Regions from separate parts of the Myxococcus sp. CA056 genome, predicted to be linked through region 2. Evidence: riboswitches for the same ligand, from Rfam matches in the RefSeq annotation. Region 2 holds a riboswitch; each other region holds the start of a gene.

Evidence for each region. A riboswitch is a leader RNA that binds a small molecule or an ion and turns the genes downstream of it on or off. The one in region 2 is predicted to bind cobalamin.
Region 1: linked by a shared signal. The riboswitch ahead of HUA76_RS12465 (TonB-dependent siderophore receptor) and the one ahead of HUA76_RS38110 (acyl-CoA thioesterase) in region 2 are both predicted to bind cobalamin.
Region 3: linked by a shared signal. The riboswitch ahead of HUA76_RS12475 (hypothetical protein) and the one ahead of HUA76_RS38110 (acyl-CoA thioesterase) in region 2 are both predicted to bind cobalamin.

Annotation. Positions count from the first base shown of each region.
Region 1 is NZ_JABUMT010000002.1:1,212,604-1,214,861, reverse strand. Features, by position in the region: gene HUA76_RS12465 (TonB-dependent siderophore receptor) at 1-1,302, opposite strand, end outside; cobalamin riboswitch at 1,361-1,608, opposite strand; gene HUA76_RS12460 (FHA domain-containing protein) at 1,615-2,139, opposite strand.
Region 2 is NZ_JABUMT010000016.1:74,139-76,396, forward strand. Features, by position in the region: gene HUA76_RS38105 (hypothetical protein) at 1-672, shown strand, start outside; gene HUA76_RS38110 (acyl-CoA thioesterase) at 822-1,238, opposite strand; cobalamin riboswitch at 1,371-1,570, opposite strand; gene HUA76_RS38115 (S1C family serine protease) at 1,712-2,258, shown strand, end outside.
Region 3 is NZ_JABUMT010000002.1:1,216,161-1,218,418, reverse strand. Features, by position in the region: gene HUA76_RS12475 (hypothetical protein) at 1-873, opposite strand, end outside; cobalamin riboswitch at 1,021-1,235, opposite strand; gene HUA76_RS12470 (MXAN_6577-like cysteine-rich protein) at 1,256-2,258, opposite strand, start outside.

The DNA.
Region 1 (2,258 bases), on a different contig from region 2:
CGCGCGGTGGGACTGTCCCGCGTTGGCGCGCAGCCCGAAGCCACCGCCCAGGGACACCGCCGCGCCGAGCTTCGGAGAGAAGAGCCAGTAGGGCCCCACGCGCTCCAGCCGCAACGAGGGCACCACGTCCAGCACGCCGCCGAACAGGGCCCACTCGTCCATGACCATGACGCTTCCGCGCCACCAGCCCGCGGACTGCGCGCCCCGGGCCTCGGTGACCTGCTCGCTGGAGGAAGCCACGGTGGTGGTCAGCGTGTGAGCACCGCCCAGCGGAGTACGCCCCTCCAGTTCCACGCCGCCGACGAGGTGGCGCTGCGGGCCTCCCGCGCCGAGGAGGCCGCCTGTGACCTCCAGGCCATCGCGTCGGAAGAAGCCTCGCGCGCTGCCTTGCGTGCCCGTGCCACCGAGCGCTCCCGACCAGCGCACCCCGAGCGAGAGCCGGTCCAGGTCCTGTCGCCCGGCGGACTGGGGATTCTGCACCGTGCCGGGAATGGCGCGGTCCTCCAGGGCCAGCTCGGAGAGCACATCCAGACGCGAGCCTCCGGGCAGTCGACGCCGGTAGCGCAGCAGCACGCCGCCACCCTTCGCGTCGTTGCGGGCACGGGCCTCGGCGGTGACGGGGTTGTCGTCCACCGCGGGCAGTTCATCGAGCTCGTAGGCGAAGTCTCCATCCGAGCGCCCCGCATGGAGCAACACCAGTCCATGTCCGTCGAGCAGCGGGCCCGTCACCGCGACATGTCCCAGCGCCGTGTTCCAGCTTCCGTAGGTGACCTCACCACTGGCGCGAGTGTGAGAGGAGGGCGCGCGCGTGACGATATTCACCGCACCGCCCAGACCTCCCGAGCCATAGCGGGCGCCCGCGCCACCGCGCAGCACCTCGAAGCGCTCCACCAGCGCGGCGGGAACCTGGGACAGGTCCGCCATGCCGCCCGCGCCGTTGAGCGGGATTCCATCGAGGAACACCAGCACGCCGTTCGACGCGGCGCCTCGGACGACGAGGCTCTTGCTCTGGCCGTAGCCCCCCGAGTCCTGCACCGCGAGGCCCACCGAGCCGACGAGCAGCTCCGCCGTGTCGCGCGCTTCGCCCGCGCGAGCGGTGGCATCGATGACGGTGATGGCGCCCGTCGGGTCCCTGCGCTCGGGCGAGTCCGGCGGTGGCGGCGACTTGCCGCGAACCACGGTGGCGCGCACACGGGAGCTGTCCGGCTCCGCGGCGGCATCGTCCGGCACCTGGGCACGGACTTCGACAGGGAGGCTGAGCGCCAGGCACACCAGGTGCCCAACGAGGAAGGTGCGCCGCATGCTCCGCCTTCCGCTCTCTCCATCGAAGAGAGAAGGCCGTCCGCACGTGTCGCCACGCGACACGTTCGCACCCCTGGGCAGGTCTCCTGGCTGATGGGCTCCGGCCTCAGGCGCACGGCGCGTCTGGCTGGAAGGGGGCTTCCGCCTTCCCCCGGAGCGCCTCAAGGCCGCTGCCGAAGTGGCGACTGTCCGAAGTCCCCGGCCCTGTCCTCAGGGCTGCCCAATCACAGTGGCGGGACCGCACCGGATTCGCACCGGCTTCCCTCTTGAAAGCCCGACATGGGCACCCAAGGGCGCACCCCTTCTAGGGGGTCACCTCCGTCGCGTCAAGCGCACCCGGGACAGCGCGGCACACGAGCGCACGTACTGCTCGAAAGCACTCGCTTGGAGGAACACCACCTCCGCGCCACCCAGTCGCAACGACGCGCGGCTGAACAGCGGCGAGGAGCGGCCCGGCACTATCAACACGCCTTCCTGATACGTGCCGCCGTGGCTCTCCAGGTCCGTCACGCTCCACACCTCCGTGTGCGGCTCCGGACGAAACCGCGCGTGCTGACGCGACACAGTGGGTTCGGGCAGGACGATGTCGCACTCGGGGCTGCGTCCCACCGTCACCTCGGGACCACTTCCCCGAAGGCGCGGCCGCAGCTCGAACACGACGGGCTCCACGACACGCGAGGGCGACGGGCCCATCAAGGTCGGCGCATCCACCGGAGACACCGGGCGCGGGCGACTCGGCATCGAGTCCCACACCAACACGGGCCACCCGACATCGCGCAGCAGCGCCTCGCGGTCCTCCCGAAGCTGAGCCATCAGCGCGGACAAACGGTGGAGCACGAGGGTCCTCCAGGCCGGAAGGAAGGTGCGCTCGCAAAGCTGTGCACGCCCCTTCCGTCTGTCCACCCCCACACGTCCACGAGGGCGCCTTCGCGGGGGGAACCTCGCGGGTCGCACAC
Region 2 (2,258 bases):
GTGAATCTCGCGTGGGCGGCTGGAGGCTGGTTGCTGCTGTCGGGCGCGCTCGGCTCCGAGCTGCGTCGAGACGGCTACGTGCTGCGGCCGCCGGAGCGCTTCCACATGGTGCGGTGGGAGCCTTACGTGGGCTCGGTGGCGGGAGCGGTGTCGCTCGACGCGGAGGCGACGCGGAGCCTGTCGGCGGCGCTGGCGGATGGGGAGGGGCCCGAGGCGGCGACGATGCTGGTCTCGGTGGTGGAGCGGAGTTTCTCCGCCAGTCCTTCGGAGCGGGATGACTTCGCGTCGGCGGTGATGCAGCACTTCCAGCGGGAGCTGGGGGTGACGCTGTCTCCGGAGCGCGTGGACCGGGTGGGTGGAATCGTTCCGCGAGTGGAGGTGCTGGGCACGCTGCGCGAGGCGGGACAGGTTCGCACGGTGCTGGTGGCGGGGCTCGCGTCCGAGGGCCGGCACGTGGTGGTGGTGGTGAGCGCGCCGGCGGTGCGCTGGGAGTCGCTGGCTCCGGGGGTGCGCGCGTCGCTGGATACGTTCCGGTTGGAGGCGACGACCGCGCCGGGCGTGGTGCCGCGCCGGGTGCTGGGGGCGCTCGCGGGAGCACTGGCCGGGGCGCTGGTGGCGTCGTACGCGGCGTGGCGCCGGATGCGGGCGGGGCAGGGTACTTCCGAGGCGTGACGACGCCGCGCGCGCGTCGCGAGGTCGTCCACGAGTGGATGGCCCACTTCCGCGAGGCATCCCTTCTCCGCGAGGTGGCCCACCTCCGCGAGTAACGAGGTGGGCCGGTCGATTCATCGGGATGTCATGCCGCGACGTTCACCCGAGTGCTACGCGTTCGGTTCTGGCGCCAGCGACGGCACAGCGGTGGGCTTGCGGTGTTCATCCAGCGCGACGAGGACGAAGCGCCCGCGGGTGCACAGCTCGCGCGCGCCGGACAGGAGGTCTTCGGCGAACAGCTCCACGTCCACGGTGACGGAGGTGCGGCCGGTGGAGACCACGCGGCTCACCAGTTCGACGAGCTGTCCCTGTCGCACGGGCGTGTGGAAGTCCACGCGCTCGCTCGACGCGGTGACGACGGTGCGGCGCGTGTAGCGGCTGGCGGTGATGAACGCGGACATGTCCATCAGCCGCAGGGCCTGTCCTCCGAAGAGGGTGCCGTAGTGGTTGGTCTGATCGGGAAACACCATGTCCACCATCCGCGTCTCGGTGGCGGACGATGGAAGCGACGGCTGCATGCTGCTCATGGGATGGACTCCTGGCCCGCAGCGCGCGCACGGGTGGCGGCGGCGACGGGCCGTGAGGGATGGCCGGGCCTTCCCGCGAAGGCCGGGGGCGCAGCTCCACCCGGGGCGCATCAGGCGTCCCGCGTGGGCCGGAGGCAGGTTTTCGGGCTCCGTGGGCCTGTCCAGCGCGCGCCGCTCTCACGGTGCGCGCTGGCTTCCTAGGCGCCGTCCCTTCCCAGCCCGCTCCGGAGCCAGTGCGTTCGACGGCGTTCGTTCCCACTGACCGCTGCGGGGCAGCTCCGGATTCACACCGGATTCCCTTGCTAAACCTCGCGGACCCCCGCGAGGCACCTTCGGCGGGGCGGAACGTAGTCGCTGGCAGGCACGCCGCCAACAGGGCAGGTGGGTCGGCGAGCGCACGCGGGCCTCATGCTCCGGGCCGTGCGCGACTCGGTGCCCAGGCGCTCGGCGCTGGGATAGCGTGCGCGGCATCCATGTTCGTCCTCCTCCTCGTCGCCGTGCTTGGGCAGGCGCCGTCGGTCGCTCCCTCGGAACCGGGCGTGCAGTCCCCTGCTCGAAGCGAACCCGACTCCGCGCCTGCTCCCGCGCCCGAGTCCCCTCCGGCAGTGCTGCCACCGGCCACCCACGAGCTGTTCCAGCGCATCCAGAACCGCGTCGCCCAGGTGCGCATCATCGAGCGGCGCTCGGGTACGCGCTCGTCCATCGGCTCGGCCTTCTTCGTCTCCGCCAGCGGGCACGCCATCACCAACTACCACGTGGTCTCCGACGTGGTGCTCCACCCGGAGGACTACACCGCGGAGCTCGTCCTGCGCAGCGGCGGCGAACCCGTGCCGGCGCGCCTGGTGGACGTGGACGTCGTGCATGACCTGGCCGTCATCCGGATGGATGACGTCGTGAAGGACTTCTTCGCGCTGGAGGACCGCGAGCCGCAGCAGGGCACGCGCCTGTTCGCCATGGGCAATCCCCATGACCTGGGAACCACCATCGTCGAGGGCACCTACAACGGCTTCATCCAGGACT
Region 3 (2,258 bases), on a different contig from region 2:
GTCCCCGTTCGAGAAGGCCGCCGCGGAGTAGTTCTTCGGCGCGGTGAGGAAGGACGACGAGGCCGGCGTGGCGATGTCGTAGAGCGAGAGGGAGCCCGGAGACCCGGAGGCACCCGTGGTGTAGCCGGTGAAGACGCGCTGCCCGTCGTTGATGAGGTAGCCGCCCGCGTAGACCGCGACGCTGCCAGCGCGGTCCTCCGGGGTGACGACGTCATAGAGCTTGGTGGGGGACAGCTGGAGGTCGGGCCACGTGCCCATCGAATACAGCGCGGCGTCCTTGCCGCCCCCCTGCACCGCGTAGAACGAGTACGTCGGACCCGGCGACGAGCCCAGGGCGGAGATGCCATCCGGCAGCGGGGCCGTCTCGGTGGCGACGAAGCCCGCCTGGAGCTGGAGCGTGCCCAGCTTCGCGTCGTGCGGCGTCGTCTCACAGGTGACGGGGCCCGCGTCCGGCGTACCCGCATCCGGCGTGGGGTCCACGGGGCCGGCGTCCGGCGTGCCCGAGTCCACGGGGCCCGCGTCCGGCGTGGGGTCCACCGGGCCTGAATCCGGCGTGCCCGAGTCCACGGGACCGGCGTCCGGCGTGCCCGAGTCCACCGGACCTGAATCCGGCGTGCCCGAGTCCACGGGACCCGCGTCCGGCGTGCCCGCGTCAGGCACCGGGGGCTGGCCAATCGGCTCCGTCTCGCACTTCTCGTCGACGCAGACCCACTGCTGGCCCGCGGGGGGCTCGCCGTTGTCGGCGCGGCAGTCGAATGTGTCCACGCACTCGGGGTTGCAACCCGTGCCAAGCAGCGCCACCGCGAAGGTGGTCACAGCCAGCGAAACAGACTTCGTCCAGGGAGCTACGCGCTTCCAGTCAGCGGTCTTCATCGGCGTCCTCAGTCCCTCTCCGCCCCCACGGGCGGGTGGGCATCCAGGAGGACGCGGTCGAAGGCGGGCCCGGGCACACCCACGTGCACGGAAGAAAGGCTGACGCCTCCGCCGCCTCCCCTCGGAGGCCTCGGTGATGTCCGTGCCCGAAGGGCACGGGTCCTTGGCAGGTTTTCGGACTCGCAGGCGCGGATGCCCCGGGGGCACCCACCTAGTGGCCGTCGCTTCCCAGCCCCATGGAGGGACCAGTGCTTCGTGACGGCGGTCGTTCCTGCACACCGCTGCGGGGCAGTCCCGGATTCACACCGGGTTCCCTAGAGCCGCCGTGTTTCCACGTCAGCACCGAGGACGCCGGCGGGGATATGGCGGGTGACCGGCATTGTCAATGGAGCGCGGTGACGTCGATGGCATTGGACACGGGGCGACGCGGGTCCAACGGGCACGCCTCCAGCGCGGGGCCCTTCGCCTCGGGCGTGGAGTAGCCACGACGCTCGGTGAGGCGGCCGTCTCCCACCTCCACCACGAAGACGCGGCCGGCGTTGGTATCCGCCAGGTACACCGAGCCCTTCGCCACCGCGAAGCGACTGGCCACGGAGAGCACACACCCGGGCGCGCCCGGCTGACAGCCAGGGTTGAGCGCGTAGGAGGCCACGACGGTGTCGTCCTTCACCAGCACCAACCCGGTGGAGCGCACGGACGTCGCGATGTAGCCATTCTCCGGGTCATAGAGGGCCTCGCCGATACAGGCGACCACCAGCTGGTCCCCCACCGCCTCCACGTAGCCCGCGTTGAGGCAGCGCTCCGCGCCCAGGTCGATGGCGCTCATCGCGCCGGTGGAAGGGTCGATTCGCGCGAGCATGCCCGGCCCGTTGGGACGGTAGTCATTGGCGGGATTCAGATTGGTGAGCGCCACGTACACGGCGGAGCGCGTCGCCGTCACCGAGTACGGCAGCGGCATCACCGGGCCTCCGCCAAAGGGCTTCAGGTCCAGGCCCGCGAGCGACAGCGTGTCCACCTTGCGCGGCTGCTCGGGGTTGGAGATGTCCACACGCGCCACGGCGTTGCCGTGCTGGAAGTTGGAGCTCGCGGTGCCGAACAGCGGGATGAAGAGCGTATCGCCGAAGCGCGCGAGCGCCTGGGGACTGGTGTTCGCGCCCAGGTTCACCTGGCCCACCGTGCGCAGGCCCAGGCCATTGCCCTGCGCCGTGCCCTCGCGCTTGAGCACCTGGAGCGTGTTGTTCACCGAGTCGACGACGTACACGTAGGGCGGGTCCACGAGGATGTCGTTGGGCGAGCCGGAGACCACGCCCAGCGAGTCCTCCTCGACGAGGGTCCCCAGGTTGCCTCCCGCCGCCTGGAGCAGCTTGCCGTTCGTCATGTCCGCC